4 regions of the Bradyrhizobium sp. CCBAU 53415 genome follow, and region 3 is predicted to be linked to each of the others. Evidence: predicted binding sites of a transcription regulator. Region 3 holds the regulator's gene; each other region holds the start of a gene.
What was found. Region 3 encodes LexA, which represses DNA repair genes until DNA is damaged. Its sites were predicted from a motif close to TGTTCNNNNTGTGTTCNG; they were not measured.
Positions count from the first base shown of each region.

Region 1: the regulator LexA is predicted to act here: its motif matches at 2,724-2,741, upstream of uvrA (excinuclease ABC subunit UvrA).
Region 2: the regulator LexA is predicted to act here: its motif matches at 3,382-3,399, upstream of ruvC (crossover junction endodeoxyribonuclease RuvC).
Region 4: the regulator LexA is predicted to act here: its motif matches at 1,323-1,340, upstream of XH87_RS09045 (DNA recombination protein RmuC).

Region 1 covers NZ_LBJF01000017.1:125,877-130,952, reverse strand. The annotation lists gene XH87_RS10375 (single-stranded DNA-binding protein) at 1-430, opposite strand, end outside; gene XH87_RS10370 (outer membrane protein) at 869-1,639, shown strand; gene XH87_RS10365 (outer membrane protein) at 1,879-2,568, shown strand; gene uvrA (excinuclease ABC subunit UvrA) at 2,837-5,076, shown strand, end outside.
Region 2 covers NZ_LBJF01000024.1:178,705-183,780, forward strand. The annotation lists gene XH87_RS19125 (metallophosphoesterase) at 1-677, opposite strand, end outside; gene XH87_RS19130 (hypothetical protein) at 674-910, opposite strand; gene ruvB (Holliday junction branch migration DNA helicase RuvB) at 1,009-2,043, opposite strand; gene ruvA (Holliday junction branch migration protein RuvA) at 2,064-2,681, opposite strand; gene ruvC (crossover junction endodeoxyribonuclease RuvC) at 2,824-3,351, opposite strand; gene XH87_RS19150 (YebC/PmpR family DNA-binding transcriptional regulator) at 3,564-4,310, opposite strand; gene XH87_RS19155 (methyl-accepting chemotaxis protein) at 4,515-5,076, shown strand, end outside.
Region 3 covers NZ_LBJF01000017.1:22,935-28,010, reverse strand. The annotation lists gene XH87_RS09885 (alpha-hydroxy acid oxidase) at 1-39, shown strand, start outside; gene XH87_RS09880 (HAD-IA family hydrolase) at 69-692, shown strand; gene XH87_RS09875 (hypothetical protein) at 857-1,063, shown strand; gene XH87_RS09870 (molybdopterin molybdotransferase MoeA) at 1,263-2,474, shown strand; gene lexA (transcriptional repressor LexA) at 2,651-3,352, shown strand; gene XH87_RS09860 (hypothetical protein) at 3,906-4,340, shown strand; gene XH87_RS09855 (ComEC/Rec2 family competence protein) at 4,450-5,076, opposite strand, start outside.
Region 4 covers NZ_LBJF01000015.1:57,569-62,644, reverse strand. The annotation lists gene XH87_RS09045 (DNA recombination protein RmuC) at 92-1,291, opposite strand; gene def (peptide deformylase) at 1,463-1,987, shown strand; gene fmt (methionyl-tRNA formyltransferase) at 2,127-3,050, shown strand; gene truA (tRNA pseudouridine(38-40) synthase TruA) at 3,050-3,787, shown strand; gene dapE (succinyl-diaminopimelate desuccinylase) at 3,925-5,076, opposite strand, start outside.

The sequences.
Region 1 (5,076 bases), 100 kb from region 3:
GCGCGCTGCTGACCGGACCGGAGGAGCCGAAATCGCCGCCCGGCTCGTCGCCGAAGCTTCCGCCTCCTCCGCCGCCACCGCGGCCATCGAGCATGGTCAGCGTCGAGTTGAAGCCCTGGAGCACGACCTCGGTCGAATACTTCTCGACCCCGCTCTGGTCGGTCCATTTGCGAGTCTGCAGCGCGCCCTCGATGTAAACCTTGGCGCCCTTCTTCAGGTATTGCTCGGCGACCTTGCAGAGCCCTTCATTGAAGATCACGACGCGGTGCCACTCGGTCTTCTCCTTGCGCTCGCCGGTATTCTTGTCGCGCCAGGTCTCCGAGGTCGCGATACTCAAATTCGCGATCGGCCGCCCGTCCTGGGTGCGGCGGATTTCAGGATCCTTGCCGAGATTTCCAACCAGAATGACCTTGTTGACGCTTCCCGCCATCGCCGCTCTCCACTCCGAATGCCGCTGAATTTCAAAAGGGCGAGGCCCGCTGTCCGCGTTCCTCTGCGCCTGTTGAGGCGACCCTATACGCTTGCGGGCACCAATCAGCCCGCACCCCTCAGGGTTATCCCCACATATAGCATTCCCGTCGGCTCCGTTCCAGATTTGTTCTTCATGCCAAAAGGACAGAACAATTTGGCTTCAGGCCGATGGCAGGGGAACCCGGATGGAACCTTTCCGGGTTCCCGAGAAATACAAAAACCGCTTAACATTCATCAAGTTGCAGCCACCTCAATCGGCCGGCGAGTGTGGCATTTCGGAGACGGACTTTGCCCATTCCTTTGGCTATCGTTGCCTCGGAATTAGTTCATATGGGCGTCGCGCCTGATCAGCCGCTTTCGGAGACATCGAGAAGCGGACGAAACTGGGGAGACTGCAATGAATAAGATTCTGTTTGGTGCAATCAGTGCGATGGCGTTGGGGCTGGCGGCTCCTGCAAGTGCGGCGGATCTTGCCGCGCGTCCCTACACCAAGGCTCCCGCGCCGATGGTCGCCGCCATCTACGACTGGAGCGGCTTCTACATCGGCATCAACGGCGGTGGCGGCACAAGCCACAAGTGCTGGGACTTCGTGACTCCGGCAACCGGCGTTCTGGTCGGCGAGGGCTGCCACAACGCGACGGGCGGCACGGTCGGTGGCCAGGTCGGCTATCGCTGGCAGTCGACGAACTGGGTGTTCGGCTTCGAAGGACAGGGCAACTGGGCCGACTTTACCGGCGACAACATCAGCGCGGTGTCCGGCCTTCGCAACCAGTCCAAGATTGACTCTTTCGGTTTGATCACCGGACAGGTCGGCTACGCCTGGAACAACGTCTTGCTCTACGTGAAGGGCGGCGCCGCCGTCGTCGGTGATCGCTACCGGACCTACGATTTGGCGACCGGTCTCGAATTCGACCGGGCCAGCGAGACCCGTTGGGGCGGCACGGTGGGCGCGGGCGTCGAGTTCGGATTCGCCCCGAACTGGTCGGTCGGCTTCGAGTACGATCACATCTTCCTCGGCCACCGCACGGTCGACTTCACCGGATCCGGCAATTTTGCCGCGGCTCCGCTCGGTGCCTTCACTGCCTCCGATCGCATCAGCCAGGACGTCGATATCGGCCTTATCCGCGTGAACTATCGCTGGGGCGGCCCGTTGATCGCAAGATATTGATATCCGCTGATATTGTTTTGAGATCAAAGGCCGGCCTCGCGCCGGCCTTTGTTGTTCGGGCGCAGAATTGCCCGTGGCAATGAGTCAGTAACCATCACCTTTTGCGGCGTTGTGGCTTTTCGGAGACACAACTTGCGGCTTTGTTGGTGTAAGCATCGCGCCAGTTGGGCCGTTTGAGTCCGCTGCCCTTCCGGTCACGGAAGGCAACAACAGAAACTGGGACTGGGATTAAGTTAAAAATGAAGAAGGTTTTGTTGGCTTCGGCCTGTTTGTTCGCTCTCGCCGCTCCTGCCTCGGCGGCCGATCTCGCGGCGCGCCCCTACACCAAGGCTCCGGTCGCTCCGATTGCTGCGGTCTACAACTGGACCGGCTTCTACCTCGGTATCGTCGGCGGCGGCGCCTGGGAAGCCAGTTCGGGCGACCCGAAGATGCAGGGTGGCTTCGTCGGCGGCACCGCCGGCTATAACTGGCAGACCGGCAACGTCGTGTTCGGCATCGAGGCCGATGGTGCCTGGGCCGACGTCAGCGCCTCGGCGGCTGGCACCGTTTTCGTCGCCGGCGTCGGTGGCATCCCCGCTTCGGTGAGCTCCAAGACCGACGCGATGGGCACCGTGCGCGGCCGCATCGGCTGGGCTGTGAACAATGTGCTGCTGTACGGCACCGGTGGTTACGCCTGGATCGACAACAAGATCACCGCGACCCTGGGCGGCCTCTCGGCCTCCGACAGCCAGTTCCACTCGGGCTGGACCGTCGGCGCCGGCGTCGAGGCGTTCTTTGCTCCGCAGTGGTCGGTCAAGGGCGAGTACCTCTATCGCAGCCTCGGCGGCGAGACCTACTTCGGTGCCGTCAACACCGGCACGCTCAACCTCCACACCGTGCAGGTCGGCGTGAACTATCACTTCGGCGCCCCCGTGGTCGCCAAGTACTAAGCTACGCTTCAGCGCCTCAGCGTGACGAAAGGCCGGCCTCGCGCCGGCCTTTTTGTTTTGCGCATCTGGCTAGGGCTAAAGGTTTCTGCTGCCAGATGCCGCCAGCGCGCCAACAATCCGTTGACGATTCGCAAGTCGCACTGGAAATCTGCCGCCGTTCTTCCTACGTTCGCTGCCATACCCATCGGCGCCGTTCCCGGTTCCGGGCGAAGCGCGCCTTTTGCATTGGCGCGATCGCGCGTCTTTGGATTCCTTGAGGACCAGCGGGATGGACGAAGTGATCAAGGCGAAGCGCCAACAGCAGAACGCGGGCTCCAGCCTGCGCGCAATTACGATCCGTGGCGCGCGCGAGCACAACCTCAAGAATATCGACGTCGAGATCCCCCGCGACAAGCTGGTGGTGTTCACGGGCCTCTCCGGCTCCGGCAAATCCTCGCTCGCCTTCGACACCATCTATGCCGAGGGCCAGCGCCGCTACGTCGAATCGCTGTCGGCCTATGCGCGCCAGTTCCTGGAGATGATGCAGAAGCCCGACGTCGACCAGATCGACGGCCTGTCGCCGGCGATCTCGATCGAGCAGAAGACGACGTCGAAGAACCCGCGCTCCACCGTCGGCACCGTCACCGAGATCTACGACTACATGCGCCTGCTCTGGGCCCGCGTCGGCGTGCCCTATTCGCCGGCCACGGGCCTGCCGATCGAGAGCCAGACCGTCTCGCAGATGGTCGACCGCGTGCTGGCCCTGCCCGAAGGCACCCGCCTTTATCTGCTCGCGCCGGTCGTGCGCGGCCGCAAGGGCGAGTACCGCAAGGAACTCGCCGAATGGCTCAAGAAGGGCTTTCAGCGCGTCAAGATCGACGGCACCTTCCATGAGCTCGCGGAAGCGCCGACGCTGGACAAGAAATTTCCCCACGACATCGACGTCGTGGTCGACCGCATCGTGGTCCGCGCCGACATCGGCCAGCGCCTCGCCGAAAGCTTCGAGACCGCGCTGAAGCTCGCTGAAGGTCTTGCCGTCATCGAGTTCGCCGACGCGCCGGCGGCGCTTGCGGAAGAGAAAGAGAAAAAGAAGACCGCGAAGATCCACGACAAGAGCGGCCCCGAGCGCATCCTGTTCTCGGAAAAATTCGCCTGTCCGGTCTCCGGTTTCACCATCCCCGAGATCGAGCCGCGCCTGTTCTCGTTCAACAATCCCTATGGCGCCTGTCCCGCCTGCGGCGGCCTCGGCGTCGAGCAGCATGTCGACGAGGATCTCGTCATCCCCGACAAGGATCTGACATTGCGCAAGGGCGCGATCGCGCCCTGGGCCAAATCGTCATCGCCCTATTACGTGCAGACGCTGACCGCGCTCGGCAAGCACTACAAGTTCACGCTCGACACCAAGTGGAAGGATCTGCCGAAGAAGACGAAAGACGCGCTGCTCTATGGCTCAGGCGAGGACGAGATCAAGTTCTCCTACGAGGACGGGGTCCGCTCCTACGACACCAGGAAGCCGTTCGAGGGCGTCATCACCAACATCAACCGACGCTATCGCGAGACCGAGAGCGAGTGGGCGCGCGAGGAGCTGGCGAAATATTTCCACGACGTGCCCTGCGAAGCCTGCAAGGGTTTCCGGCTGAAGCCGGAAGCACTGTGCGTCAAGGTCGGGGCCAAGCATATCGGCGAGATCTCGGAGCTGTCGGTCAGAAAGGCCGGCGAATGGTTCGAGACCGTGATGGATGCGCTGAACGCGCAGCAGAAGGAGATCGCCGGCCGCATCCTGAAAGAGATCCGCGAGCGCCTCACCTTCCTGCTCGACGTCGGCCTCAACTACCTCACGCTGTCGCGCTCCTCCGGCACGCTGTCCGGCGGCGAGAGCCAGCGCATCCGCCTCGCCTCGCAGATCGGCTCGGGGCTGACGGGCGTGCTCTACGTGCTGGACGAGCCCTCGATCGGCCTGCACCAGCGCGACAATGCCCGCCTGCTCGATACGCTGAAGCGGCTTCGCGACCTCGGCAACACCGTGGTCGTGGTCGAGCATGACGAGGACGCCATCCGCCTCGCCGACTACGTGCTCGACATCGGCCCCGGCGCCGGCATGCATGGCGGCCACATCGTCGCCGAAGGCACGCCCGCCGAGATCATGCGCAACCCGAAATCGCTGACCGGCAAATACCTGACCGGCGAGCTTGAGGTCGAGGTGCCGGAGCGGCGTCCGCCGAACCATCGCCGCACCATCAAGGTGGTCAACGCTCGCGGCAATAACCTCAAGAACGTCACCGCGGAGATCCCGCTCGGCCTGTTCACCTGCGTCACCGGCGTCTCCGGCGGCGGCAAGTCGACGCTGCTGATCGACACGCTCTATCGCGCCATCGCCCGCAAGCTGAACAATGCCAGTGAAGGCGCCGCCCCGCACGACCGCATCGAGGGCCTCGAGCACATCGACAAGATCATCGACATCGACCAGTCGCCGATCGGCCGCACCCCGCGCTCGAACCCGGCGACCTACACCGGCGCCTTCACGCCGAT
Region 2 (5,076 bases), on a different contig from region 3:
CGCGGCGCGATGTGAGGCTCATGCGCGAGCAGGATGATGGGCGCATCGTCCGTGACCTTCGCGAGCGTCGCATTGAGATCGTCGGCACCGAAGCGCACCATGCTCCGGAAGCGTCGCGCCGGCAGGAAGGCGAGCTGATCGCCGAGACCGGCGAGCCAGAACGGACGGCCGTCCTTGGTGAGACGCACGACATCGTTCTCGTAGACGGGGATGCCGGCCGCTTCCAGCGCGCGATGCGCGACGGTCGTCCCCTGCCCGGCCCGCTGCACCGTCCTGTCATCCCAATAATCGTGGTTGCCCATGACGGCGTGGACGCCGAGCGGCGCCTTGAGGCCGGCCAGCACGCGAGCCCATTCACGGCACGGAATGATGCGCGTGACCTGATGAAGACCGGCGACATAGTCGCCAAGCAGCACGATGAGGTCGGCGTTCAGCGCGTTAGTGTGGTCGACGATGGCCGCGACCCGGTCCAGCGGCATCCAGGGATCGCAGGCATGGATGTCGGCGATGACGGCAATCTTCAACGGAAGATCCGCCGGCCACTGCCGCGGCGTCGGACGATAGCGCGTGACGCGGAGCCGCAGCACCGGCTCGACGCCGACGCCATAGGCGGCGGTCGAGACGCCGAGGGCGGACAGGCCGCCGATGGAACGGATGAGATGGCGGCGCGTGATCATGGAAGCTCGCTTCTAGTGCAGCTTCTCGATGCGATGCGATTGAAGCGGAATTGGGATGCGCGTGCAGATCGTCTGCATTGGTCGCGCCGGCTGGCGCGTTGAAGCGCGCACCACATCGACGCCAGCTCATCGGGCGGCATCGGGTCCAGGAACGCCTCGGTCTCATCAGGTGTGCGCAACTGCGGCGCGGCCTCGATGACCTCGAGCAGTCCAGTGTCGTCCGTCAGCCCCATTCTTCTCACTCCAATCCGTGTGCGTGAGCGGCGATGCCGTTCGCCACACTTTCGGATTAGTGATGGGATTGAAGCAGCGGGTTCACCGCTTGCGGCAGTCAGTCGTCCTCGGACTGATCCGTGCCGAACAGGCCAAACTGGGCCGGGTCGCGCGTAGGTTCGGCAATACCGAGATGGCGGAAGGCGTGCGACGTCAGCAGCCGGCCGCGCGGGGTTCGCTGCAGATAGCCGCACTGAATGAGATATGGCTCGATGATGTCCTCGATCGCGTCGCGCGGCTCGGACAGCGCTGCGGCCATGGTCTCGACGCCCACCGGGCCGCCGCCATAATTCGTCGCGATGGTCGTGAGATAGCGGCGGTCCATCGCGTCGAGCCCTGCGGCATCGACCTCGAGCGCACTCAGCGCGTGGTCGGCGATCTCACGGTCGATCTTGTCGGCATCGGCCGCCGAGGCGAAATCGCGCACACGCCTGAGCAGGCGGCCGGCGATGCGCGGCGTGCCGCGGGCGCGGCGTGCGATCTCGTTGGCGCCGTCGGCGCTCATACCGACATTGAGCACGCGCGCGCCGCGGGTGACAATGCTCTCCAATTCCTCGATCGTGTAGAAATTCAGCCGCACCGGGATGCCGAAGCGGTCGCGCAAGGGATTGGTGAGCAGGCCTGCGCGCGTGGTGGCGCCGACCAGGGTGAATTTCGACAGCTCGATCTTCACCGAGCGCGCCGCCGGGCCTTCGCCGATGATGAGGTCGAGCTGGAAATCCTCCATCGCGGGATAGAGCACTTCTTCCACCGCTGGGCTGAGGCGATGGATCTCGTCGATGAAGAGCACGTCGCGCTCTTCGAGATTGGTCAGCAGCGCGGCGAGATCGCCGGCCTTGGCGATCACCGGTCCCGACGTGGCGCGAAAGCCGACGCCGAGCTCCTTGGCCACGATCTGCGCCAGCGTGGTCTTGCCGAGGCCGGGGGGACCTACGAACAGCACGTGATCCAGCGCCTCGCCGCGCTTGCGCGCCGCCTCGATGAAAATGGAGAGGTTCTTGCGCGCCTGCTGCTGGCCGACGAAGTCGGTCAGCGATTGCGGGCGCAGCGCGGTGTCGCCGACATCGTCGCTGCGGCGCTCGGGCGACACCATGCGGCTGGCCTTGGGATCGCTCACTTGGCGAGCTCCTTCAGGCCAAGGCGGATGAGCTGGGCCGTCTCGGCATTCTCGCCCGCATTACGCGAGGCCGACGCAATCGCCGCGGCCGCCTGCGGCTGGCCGTAGCCGAGATTGACGAGTGCGGAGATTGCGTCCGCCACCGGGCGCGGCGCGCGCTGGTCGTCGACGGCGCCGGCGAGATGCACCACGGCGGGATCGACATTGGCAAAGGCCGGCGCCTTGTCCTTCAATTCGGTGACGATGCGCTCGGCGACCTTGGGGCCGACGCCGGGCGTGCGCGCCACCGCGGCCTTGTCGCGCAGCGCAATGGCGTTGGCGAGATCGGAAGGCTGTAGCGTGCCGAGCACGGCGAGCGCGACCTTGGCGCCGACGCCCTGCACGGTCTGGAGCAGCCGAAACCATTCGCGCTCCTGGTCGGTGCGGAAGCCGAACAGCTTGATCTGGTCCTCGCGGACATAGGTCTCGATCGACAGCACGGCGGCCTCGCCCGGCGAGGGCAGGTGCTGCAAGGTGCGCGAGGAGCAGTGCACCTGGTAGCCGACGCCGCCGACGTCGAGGATGACGAAATCCTCGCCGTAGGAATCGATCAGGCCCTTGAGCTTGCCGATCATCTCCGGTCCCCGGTCGCGGCAGACACTTCTCTTTCGTCATGGCCGGGCTTGACCCGGCCATCCACGTCTTTGACCCCGGCAACAAAGAACGTGGATGCCCGGAACAAGTCCGGGCATGACGGCGGCGATGGACGACGATCGATCATATCCCCACCACCTTCAGCCGCAGCGCCGTGCTCTGGCGATGATGGGCGTGGGTAATGGCGATGGCGAGCGCGTCGGCGGCGTCCGCCGACGGCGGTTCTGCCTTGGGCAGCAATATCTTCAGCATCATCGCGATCTGTTGCTTGTCGGCGTGGCCGGCGCCGACCACCGTCTTCTTGACCTGGTTCGGCGCATATTCGGCGACACTGATGCCGAACATTGCGGGCGCCAGCATGGCGACGCCGCGGGCCTGGCCGAGCTTCAGCGTCGCGACGCCGTCCTTGTTGACGAAGGTCTGCTCGACGGCGGCCTCGACCGGCTGGTGGCTCGAGAGCACGGCCGCGAGCCCTTCATGGATCGCGAGCAGGCGCCTCGACAGCGGCAGATCGTCCGGCGGCTCCACCGAACCGCAGGCGACGTAGATCAGCCGATTGCCCTCGGCCTCGATCACGCCCCAGCCGGTGCGGCGCAGGCCGGGGTCGATGCCGATGATGCGGACGGGGCCACGAATCGGGAGCGCAGTCATGGGCCAGTGATAGCGGCTGGCTGCCGCGGGGGAAACAGAAACAGAACGGAAGTAACAGGGGAAAGGCGGTCTCGTACCCCGGGCGCAGCGCAGCACGCATGCTGCCCTGCTGAACCGGGGCCCATGTTGCCAGCGTTGTCCAGAGAACGATGGGGCCCGGCTCAGCGCAGCAGCGCTTCACGCTGCAGCGCGTCCGGGACACGAGAACGGCGTCAGCCGCCCATCTTCGCCATCAGCGCGTCCGACACCTCGAAATTGGCGTAGACGTTCTGAACGTCGTCATGCTCGTTGAGCAGGTCCATCAGCTTGAGCAGCTTCTCGCCGGTCTCGTCGTCGACCGCGACCGTGTTCTGCGGCTTCCAGATCAGCGCGGCCTTGCGCGGCTCGCCGAACCTGGCTTCCAGCGCCTTGGCGACGTCGCGATAGCTTTCGGTCGAGGCGTAGATCTCATGGCCACCTTCGCCGGAAACGACGTCGTCGGCGCCGGCTTCGATTGCGGCATCCAGCACCGCATCGTCGGAGGCGACGCTGCGGTCGTATTCGATGATGCCGGTGCGGTCGAACATGAAGGACACCGAGCCGGTTTCACCGAGATTGCCGCCGGACTTGGTGAAGAAGGAGCGGATGTCGGAGGCGGCGCGGTTGCGGTTGTCGGTCAGCGCCTCGACGATGACGGCGACGCCGCCGGGGCCATAGCCCTCGTAGCGGATCTCGTCATAATTCTCGCCGTCGCTACCGAGAGCCTTCTTGATGGCGCGCTCGATATTGTCCTTCGGCATGTTCTCCTGGCGCGCGGCGATCACGGCGGCGCGCAGGCGCGGATTCATGGCGGGGTCGGGGGTCCCCAGCTTGGCGGCGACGGTGATTTCCCGCGCCAGCTTGCCGAACAGTTTCGACTTCTGGGCATCCTGCCGCCCCTTGCGGTGCATGATGTTCTTGAATTGGGAATGTCCGGCCATGCGTGGTCTCGTTAAGGAATCGTGCGCCAAGGTGAGCGTGGGAAGCGCGGCCTTATAGGCCGCCAACCCACCGGAATGAAAGAGGCTCTGCGACTTTAAGGTAACACCGTAGTGGCCCCTGCCTAGAGGTCAGGCACCGTTAACCCTGATTTCATTCCGGGCTGCGAAAATAGCGCCCGATCGTCCCCCGACAAGAGAGAGCCTATGGCGTTCGGACTATTTCGGAAGCGTCTGCCGGACCGGGCTGCGCCTGCGGCAGCCCCAGAGGGTGCGCAGCCGGCGGCCCGATCCGCGCCCGCCCCGACCGCCGAAGGTGATTCGGCCCGGGAAATCCTGGAACTGCTGGAACTCGAGCTCGGCGCGATGATACGCCAGCTCGAGCGCGCCGCCAATTCCGTCGCCGGCGGCGCCGAGGCGACCGCCGCGACGCTGGCCGCCATTCGCGACCGCACCGATGCGCTGACCGGCCGGACCAACGCGGCGCAGTCGACCGCCTCCACCTTCGCCCATGCCGCCGACAAGTTCACCCAGTCCGCGCAAGGCATCGGCGCGCAGGTCCGCAATGCCGGCAAACTCGCCGACGAGGCCAGCGCCGCGGCGCAGGAAGCCCGCGCCAATGTCGACCGCCTGCGCGAATCCTCGGCCGCGATCGGCAATGTCGTCAACCTGATCGCGCAGATCGCGCGGCAGACGACGCTGCTCGCGCTCAACTCGACCATCGAGGCCGCGCGCGCCGGCGATGCGGGCAGAGGCTTTGCGGTCGTCG
Region 3 (5,076 bases):
GCGTTCCCGCTGTTCGACCATGAGCCCTATCGCTACTGACTTGCCGATACCGAAGTGAAAGGGACGCAATGACATCGCTCTCTCCCGGCAGCGCGGATGCGCTCCTGTTCGACCTCGGGCGCGTGGTGCTCGACATCGACTTCTCCAAGGCGATCGCCTGCTGGGCGGGACATGCGGGCTGCGAGCCCGAGGCGATCGTCGCGCGCTATGTGCGTGACGAGGCCTACCGGCTGCACGAGATGGGCAAGATCAGCGACGAGGATTATTTCGCCTCGCTGCGTGCTTCGCTCGGAATCGGCATCTCGGACGCGCAGTTCCTGGAAGGCTGGAATGCGATCTTCGCCGGCGAGATGCCCGACATCGCCGAGCTGTTGCCGCGTGCGGCAAGGCAGATGCCGCTCTATGCGTTCTCCAACACCAATCGGCCGCACGTGGACTATTTCTCGAAGGAATATGCCGGCGTGCTCGGCCATTTCCGCGATCTGTATCTGTCGTCCAGCATCGGCCTGCGCAAACCGGATGCGGAGGCCTTCGACCATGTCGTGGCGGCGATCGGCGTGCCGGCGGAGCGCATCGTATTCTTCGATGATCTCGCCGAGAACATCGAGGGCGCGCGGGCACGCGGTCTGAACGCCGTGCACGTGACGTCACCCGGCGACGTCGGGAACGCATTGAAGGCACTGGGCATCTGAGGCGAACCGGTCGCCGCGAGAGTCCGCCGCCCGGTTTCCGGAGCTAAATTTGCGTAAGAAGAGGAACCCAAGCACTCCGTGCATTTTTGTACGGAGTTCCGGGAACGGAATACCGCCCTCCGGACTCTTGAGTCTGTTGGGATTTCTACATCGGACTCATCGACGTGCTGGGCAAAACCTATCTGACCAAGCAAGCCTCTCTCCTGCTTGAATTCGCCAGAACCACCTCGGATTCTGACCTTTCCGCCAAGCTGATCAGCAAGGCCGCCGACCTGAAATCCCGGGCCGATCCGCTGCCCGACAAGGATCAAGGTCCCCAAGCTCCCGACGTCGCCTGGGACGTCGGTCCGGACGATCCGACCGCGAGTTGACCGATGCTGGCCGTGGCGCTCGTGCTCGCCATCGTCGCCCTCGTGCCGGTCTGTCTCGCCTTCCGGATCATGCCCCGTCGGACTTGAGCTCCCGCCTCCACGACGGAAATCACGCAGGATAAATCGTCTTGCGTGCTGCTTTGCCTCGTGCCCGCACTCGGCTAGAACTCCCGCCACCCATTTGCAGGAGTTTCCGCCCGTGGCCCTCATGCCGGTTTCTGACGCGCTTGCCGCGGTGCTGGCCGGCGCCGAGCCGCTGGCTGAAGAGATGGTCTCCCTCGATGAGGCCTACCATCGCGTGCTCGCGCGCGACGTCGCGGCGCGGCGCACGCAGCCCCCGGAAGCCATGTCGGCGATGGACGGTTATGCCGTGCGTGCGGCCGACGCGGCAACGATCGATTCAGGGCTGACGGTCATCGGTGAGGTCGCGGCGGGCCGTCCGTTCGCGGGAAGGATTGGCCCCGGCGAAGCCGTTCGGATCTTCACCGGTGGCGTCATTCCCGATGGTGCCGATGCGGTCGTGATCCAGGAGGATACGGTTGCCGAGGGCAAGCGCATCACGATCAGGGAAGCCGCGATTCCCGGTCGGCACATTCGTCCCGCCGGCGTCGACTTCTCTGAAGGCGACGTGCTCCTGCGCAAGGGTACCCGTCTCACCGAGCGCGATCTCGCGCTCGCGGCTGCGATGAATTACCCGCAGCTCGCCGTCTGCCGCCGTCCGAAGGTCGCGATCCTCGCGACCGGCGACGAACTGGTGTTGCCGGGCACCACGCCCGGCCGCGGCCAGATCGTCTATTCCAATGGCTATGCCCTGCACGCGCTCGCCCGCAGCGAGGGCGCCGAGACCATCGACCTCGGCGTTGCCGCCGATACGCTGGAGGCCACTTCCGCCGGCATCCGCCGCGCCCGCGACAGCGGCGCCGACATCCTGATCACGACCGGAGGTGCGTCGGTCGGCGACCACGATCTGGTCCAGCAGGCGCTCGAGGGCGAAGGCATCGCGATGGCGTTCTGGAAGATCGCGATCCGGCCCGGCAAGCCGATGATGCACGGACGGCTCGGCGCCATGCGCGTGATCGGCCTGCCCGGCAATCCCGTGTCATCATACGTGTGTGCCTTCCTGTTCATGGTGCCGCTGATTCGCGCCCTGTCGGGCCGTTCGGTGATTCATCATCACCGCGAGCGCGCCGTGCTGGGCCGCGATCTCGGCGCCAACGACCAGCGCGAGGACTATCTGCGTGCGCGCCTCGAGACAGGCGGCGACGGCACGCTCGTCGCCCTTCCCGTCAGCCATCAGGACTCCTCTCTGCTTGCGAATCTCGCTGCGGCACAGGCACTTCTCGTACGCGCACCGTTCGCGCCGAAGGCCGAGGCCGGCACGCCTTGCGAGGTGCTGCGGCTCCCCCTTTAAGTCGCGCGGCCACACGCGGTCCGCGAACTTCGTCGCGTTCACGCTAAATTAAGCAGTTGCGGAACACATATCGAACATATAGTGTCCGTTCATGATTTGTTTCGAGGATGTAGCGGCTTATCGCTGATTTCATCGTCTCGGAATCGAACGACATCAACCGGGGGACTTTGGTCGAGATGTTGACACGCAAACAATACGAGCTTCTGCGGTTCATCAGCGAACGTCTGAAGGAAAGCGGCGTGCCGCCGTCCTTCGACGAGATGAAGGATGCGCTCGATCTGCGCTCGAAGTCGGGCATCCATCGCCTGATCACTGCGCTCGAGGAGCGCGGCTTCATCCGCCGCCTGCCCAACCGCGCCCGTGCCATCGAGGTGATCAAGCTGCCCGAGCTCCAGGCCGCCGCCGGCAATCGCCGCGGCTTCACGCCGAGCGTCATCGAGGGCAATCTCGGCAAGGTGCGCGCAACCTCCAGCCCGCCTGCGGACGAGGGCGAACGTCCCGTCGCGGTGCCCGTGATGGGCCGCATCGCGGCCGGCACGCCGATCGAGGCGTTGCAGACCCGCAGCCACACCATCAGCGTGCCGCCCGACATGCTCGGCTCGGGCGAGCACTACGCGCTCGAAGTGCGCGGCGATTCGATGGTCGAGGCCGGCATCCTCGACGGCGACATGGCGCTGATCCAGCGCAACGAGAGCGCCGATACCGGCGACATCGTGGTGGCGCTGATCGACGACGAGGAGGCCACGCTCAAGCGCTTCCGCCGCCGCGGCGCCTCGATCGCGCTAGAGCCCGCCAATGCCGCCTATGAGGTCCGCATCCTTCCGCCGAACCGCGTGAAGATCCAGGGCAAGCTGATCGGGCTTTACCGGAAGTACTGACCGGTCCGGCGGCCGCCCGACACCGATTGGAGCGGATCGTATCCGCTCCGGCTGGATGGTCATTCCGGTTCTGCTCAGATTATCCGGCCCCTCTTCCGGCGCTGCATCCTCGGCACGCCGCTCGAAGCAACATGGCTTCGCGGCCTGAAAGTTCGAGCCGGCGCCATGCGCCAGATCCTTCATGGACAATCGTTGCAGCGCTGATCGCAGCATCAGCGCTGCAAGCCGTTGCCACACAATGACACCGCCATGTGCGCAATGAAGCGGCGGTCAGCGAGCATATCCGCAACGCGCGCGGTGCATCGCGCAGCCTCAGCAATCGAGCTGGCAATAGCGAGTCGGTCGGCACCCGCGGGGCGCCGAGATGCGCCGTCGAATGCGCAGGAGTGAGCTTTGTTCCTATCGAAACCAGGAAAGATAATGTGATCGCGGCTTGCGAGGCCCAGCCGCAGATTTGCCTACAACCAAGCAGAGCGTCGTATACTTTCACCTTGATAGAGGCCTGTGCCTCCAAAGGAGGTGCGGGTTGCTATCTTCGCATGAGGAGCACCCGATGTGTGACTACAGCCTGCATGCCGTCGCGACTCGCCCCGCCGAAGTCGGCGAGACGATCGTCACGACAACCTTCCGCGGAACTTCGACCCGCGGCTTCGCCTCCGAAGCCGATCTGTCCGTCGCGGTCTGCCTGCTGCCGGGAACGGAGCTCGCTTTCGCCGACAATGTCCGTTACGACAACCGCTGGATCTGGACGCGCACCGTCAACTCCCGCGTCGGCAAGTTCGGCAAGGTCGATCCGCACATTCCCGATCGCCATCATGACGCGATCGAATTCCCCGACGGCAAATACGTGCTGGTGACACAGCTGGTCGAAGGCCAGCGCGCGACCGTGCTGCAATTGCCGGTGACCCAGCCGGTTGGCGAGCGTGAGCACAAGCCGCAGACCGTCGCCGGCACGCGGCCCACGATCACGCGCCTGCCGATCGGCTGACGTCGTCGCCCCCGGCTCATCGGTCGAGGGCCAGGATTGAAATGCCATCGCCGGCCGAGGCCGGCGAGATGGCATGGTTTGCGTCCAACGGAATCCCATCCCCCTGTCCTCAATCGTCAGCCTGCAAGTCGGTCTCGGATGGCGTTGCGTCCCGGTTGCGGGGCGCCGCGGCCCTCGGCGCAAGGTCGCCGCTGAAATCGCCCTCGCCGGCGCCGGCCGGCAGCCAAGGGCGGCTCGTGCCTCTGGCCCTCACCGCCTGAACCGAGAAGCCGTCACCGCGCTGCGTCAGAGCCAGCGCGCCCTGACTGGCGAGACGCGGCCGATCGACCACCATCGCCGCGCAATCGGGCGGCGCAGGCCGCGCCGTCACCACCAGCGCGGCGCGGCTGCAATCATCGATCAGCGCGTCGATGCGCAGGGAAAGCGCGACCAGCCGTCCGTCCGCGAGCGGCGTCACGCAGCCGGACTCGTCACATGACACACCGCTCGCCAACGAGGCGTTGCCGGCATCGCGCGGATCGGCATCGGCGGCCAGCCACTCCCTCAGCAGGAAGCCATCCTTGCTCGCGCGGATCACATGCAGGCGCCCATCCCCGCCGCGGACCGCGACGCTCGCGCCGTCCCCGGCAATCAGGATATCGGGCTGCCGCACCGACAGTCCCCAGAGGATCGCTGCCAGCAGCACCAGGGCACCGGACCAGCGCAAGGGCGTGCGCAACAGACCCATCACGATGAT
Region 4 (5,076 bases), on a different contig from region 3:
ATCCAGTAATCACCAGCGTCCCGGTTCAATCACCAACGCCGCGGCGTACTGGATGCCCCGCCTGCGCGGGGCATGACAGCGTGCTACAAACTCACTCCCCCGCCTGGAGTTTCCTCGGAAACAGCTCGCCCGCGGCCGTCGCCACCAGCCGCGGTGCCTCCGGCGCATCGCTCTTGCTGAAATCGAGCTCCTCGATGCGCCCTGCACGCTTCTCGATCTTGTCGGCGGAGATCAGGATCTGGCGGACGTCCTCGTTCGCATCGGAAAAATGCTTCTGCAATTTGACCACTCGGTCCCTGAGGCGGCCGAGATCGTCGCCGAGCTTGATCACTTCAGTCTGGATCTGGTCGGCGGCATCGCGCATGCGCGCGTCCTTCATGATCTGCTGCATCACCTGGATCGCGAGCATCAGGAGCGAGGGCGACACCAGCACGATTCGGGCGCGATAGGCCTTCTGGATCACGTCGTCGAAGCCATCATGGATCTCGGCATAGACCGATTCCGACGGCACGAACATCAGCGCCATCTCCTGGGTCTCGCCGGTGACGAGATATTTTTCGGCGATGTCGCTGACATGCTTCATCACGTCGCCGCGCAGCCGCTGCGTGGCAATGCGCCGCTCCTCGTCGGTACGGGCGTCGTGCAGCGCCGTCATCGCCTCAAGCGGAAATTTTGCGTCGATGCAGAGCGGGCGCTGGTCGGGCAGGAACACGACACAGTCGGGCCGCTTGCCGGTGGAGAGCGTGAACTGGAACTCGTAGGAGCCCTTCGGCAGCCCGTCCTGGACGATCGCCTCCATCCGCGCCTGCCCGAAGGCGCCGCGCGACTGCTTGTTGGCGAGCACGTCGCGCAAGGTGGTCACCTGGGTGGTGAGGTCGGTGAGGTTCTTGTGCGCGCTGTCGATGATGCCGAGCCGCTCGTGCAGGGCGCGCAGGCTCTCCATGGTGTTGCGGGTGGAATGTTCCATGGACTGGCCGACACGGTGGGTCACCGAATCCAGCCGCTCGTTGACCGCGCGCGCCATCTCGGCCTGGCGGCCGGCCAGCGCCTGGGTCATGGCGTCGACCCGGCCCGAGGCCTCGCTCTGGGCGCGCAGCACTTGGGCGAGGCGCTCCTCGAGCTCGTCGGCCCGGATCGCGTGCGCCATGGCGAGTTCCGCGCCACGCCGCCCCGAGCGCGCGATCACCACCGCAATCACCACCAGCAGGATGAGGACGAGGGCACCGAAGCCGATCAGCGCATCGATGATGCGCACCGGCCAGTCGCCGGCCATGAAAATGATCTCGTTCATGCCTGCCCTTCTACCCGATTCGCCGGAGTACGCGAACGAAGAGGGAACATCGGTGGTTGACAACCCCCTAATTTTTACGGTTAACGAAACCTGAAGTTTTATGGTTAGCGGAAGGTTAACGGCGTTCCTGGCCGCATTGACCGCATCCGGCGCGCGGCTTAAATCGCGGCCATGGCCCTACGAGAAATCATCATCCTGCCGGACAAGCAGCTGCGTCTGGTCTCCAAGCCGATCGAGAAGGTCACGCCGGAGATTCGTAAGCTTGCCGACGACATGTTCGAGACCATGTACGACGCGCCCGGCATCGGCCTCGCTGCGATCCAGGTCGCGCAGCCCTTGCGCCTGATCACCATGGATCTCGCCAAACGCGACGAGAGCGGCGAGACCAAGCGCGAGCCGCGCGTCTTCATCAACCCTGAAATCCTCGCCTCGTCCGAAGAACTTTCGGTCTACGAGGAAGGCTGCCTGTCGATCCCCGAATATTACGAGGAGGTCGAACGGCCCGCGAAGGTGCGCGTGCGCTTCACCGATCTCGACGGCAAGGTGCACGAGGAGGACGCCGAGGGCCTCTACGCCACCTGCATCCAGCACGAGATCGACCATCTCAACGGCGTCCTGTTCGTCGACTATCTGTCGAAGCTCAAGCGCGACCGCGTGATCAAGAAGTTCGAGAAGGCCGCCAAGCGCGCGGAGTAGCCAAGTCCTCCGCCGTCATGCCCGGCCTTGTGCCGGGCATCCACGTTCTTTGCCGCCGCGAGCAGGAAGAACGTGGATGGCCGGGACAAGCCCGGCCATGACGAGTACCTTGCTCGCTTCCGAGGATTGTCGCAGTCACATGCCCCTCCGCCTCATCTTCATGGGCACGCCCGATTTCGCCGTGCCGACGCTGCTCGAGCTGGTCTCCCACGGCCACGAGATCGTGGCCGTCTACAGCCGCGCGCCGAAGCCGGGCGGGCGGCGCGGCCTGCAATTGCAGCCGACCCCGGTCGAGGAAGCCGCGCGAAAACTCGGCGTGCCCGTGCTGACGCCGAAGACGCTGAAGACGTCGGAGGCGCTGGAAGAGTTTCGCGCATTTGACGCTGATGCCGCAGTCGTCGTTGCCTACGGCATGATCCTGCCGCAGGCGATCCTCGATGCGCCGAAGCTCGGCTGCTACAATCTGCACGCTTCGCTGCTGCCGCGCTGGCGCGGCGCCGCGCCCATCAACCGCGCCATCATGGAAGGCGATGCCGAGAGCGGCGTGATGGTGATGAAGATGGATGTCGGCCTCGACACCGGCGACGTCGCCATGGCCGAGCGCATCGCGATATCGGACACCATGACCGCGCTCGATCTGCACGATCGCCTGTCCCGACTGGGCGCCGACCTGATGGTGCGCGCGATGGCCGCGCTCGAACGCGGCGGGCTCCAGCTCAAAAAGCAGAGCGAGGACGGCGTCACCTATGCCGCCAAGATCGACAAGGCCGAGGCGCGCATCGACTGGACAAGGCCCGCGCGTGCCGTGCTGCGCCACATCCACGGCTTGTCGCCGTTTCCCGGCGCCTGGAGCGAGCTTGAGGATGCGCGCGTCAAGATCCTGCGCTGCGAGCTCGCGAAGGGTTCCGGCACGCCGGGCGAGGTGCTCGACGACCTCCTCACCATCGCCTGCGGCGAGGGCGCGATCCGCATCATCGAGCTCCAGCGCGAGGGCAAGGCCCGCATGCAGGCCACGGACTTCCTCCGCGGCGTGCCCGTCAAGCCGCCGACGCGGTTTGCTTGATGCCCCGCTACAAGCTCACCATCGAATATGACGGCGCGCCGTTCTTCGGCTGGCAGGTGCAGGAGACGCTGCCATCGGTGCAGGGCGCGCTGCAGGCTGCGGTGAAGGCGATGACCGGGGCGGATCTGCGCGTCCACGGCGCCGGCCGCACCGATGCCGGCGTGCATGCGCGCGGACAGGTCGCGCATGTCGACGTCGAGAAGCAGTTCCCGCCGGGGCGTTTTCGCGACGGGCTCAACGCGCATCTGCGACCGCATCCGATCGCGGTGCTCGAGGCCGAGATCGTGCCTGATACGTTCGAAGCGCGCTTCTCGGCCGTGAAGCGCCACTACCGCTACCGCGTCATCAACACCCGCGCCAATCTCGCGCTCGACCTCGGCCACGCCTGGCGCGTGCCGCGCCGCCTCGATGCCGATGCGATGCACGCGGCGGCGCAGCGCCTGCTCGGCAAGCACGATTTCACCACGTTCCGCGACACCGAATGCCAGGCCAAGTCGCCGGAGAAGACGCTCGACCAGCTCGACGTGCAGCGCGATGGCCGCGAGATCACCATTGTCAGCTCGGCGCGCTCGTTCCTGCACAGCCAGGTGCGCTCGATGGTGGGATCGCTGGTCTGGGTCGGCGAGGGGCGCTGGACCGCCGATGATCTCTCCGCCGCACTCGCAGCCCGCAACCGCGCAGCCTGCGGCATCGTCGCCCCGCCGGAGGGGCTGTATCTGATGAAGGTGGATTACTAGCGTCTGATGCTGCCACGGGCGTCATGGCCGGGCTTGTCCCGGCCATCCACGTTCTTTCTTGTCAGCGGGCGGCAAAGAACGTGGATGCCCGGGACAAGCCCGGGCATGACGGCGGTGGGTTTGGCGAGACCTAGCCCTTACCCAAAATACCGCGTCAAAATCCCGCGATACACTTGCGTCAATTTCTCCAGATCCGCCACCGGCACCCGCTCGTCGACCTGGTGCATGGTCTGGCCGACCAGGCCGAACTCGATCACGGGGCAATAGCTGGAGATGAAGCGCGCATCCGAAGTCCCGCCGCTCGTCGACAGCTCCGGCTTGCGGCCCGTCACCTCCTCGATCGCGGCCACCGCGAGATCGGTGAACGCACCCGGCTTGGTCACGAACACGTTGGAGTTGGACGGCTCCCAGACGATGCGGGCCTTGATGCGGTTGCCGCAGGCTTTTGCGAGGCGCTGTTCGATCAGCTCGCGCAGGGATGGCTGGGTGTGGTTGTCGTTGTAGCGGATGTTGAATTTTGCGCGGGCCTGGCCGGGAATGACGTTGTAGGCGCTGTTGCCGACGTCGACCGAGGTGAATTCGAGATTGGAGGCCTGGAACTGTGCGCTGCCATGATCGAGCGGCTCGTCGGAGATCGCCACGATCAGCCGCGAAATGTCAGGCACCGGATTGGACGCGCGATGCGGATAGGCGACATGACCCTGCACGCCGTCCACGTACAGTGTGCCGGATTGCGAGCCGCGGCGGCCGACCTTGATGGTGTCGCCGAGCACTTCGACGTTGGAGGGTTCGCCGAGCACGCAATGATCGAATGTCTCGCCGCGCTCGGCGGCCCATTTCAACAGCTTGATGGTGCCGTTGATCGAGACGTCTTCCTCGTCGCCCGTGATCAGAAACGAGATCGAACCTGTTCCGTCCGCACGCGGCTTGCCGCCATTGGCAGCGAGATGCCCCAGCACCGCGGCGACGGAGCAGGCGATGCCGCCCTTCATGTCGACCGCACCGCGGCCGTGCAGGACGCCGTCCTTCACTTCGCCCGAGAACGCGCCGACGCTCCAGGCACTCTCGTCGCCCGGCGGCACCACGTCGGTGTGACCGGCAAAGGTGATGTGCGGCCCTTCGGTGCCGATCCGCGCATAGAGATTGTCGACATCGGCAGTGCCGGGCTCGCTGAAGGTCACGCGGTGGCAGGTGAAGCCGGCCTCGTTCAGGGCTTTCTCAAGCACCCCGAGCGCGCCGGCATCGGTCGGGGTTACCGAGGGGCAGCGGATGAGGCCGCGGGCAATGGA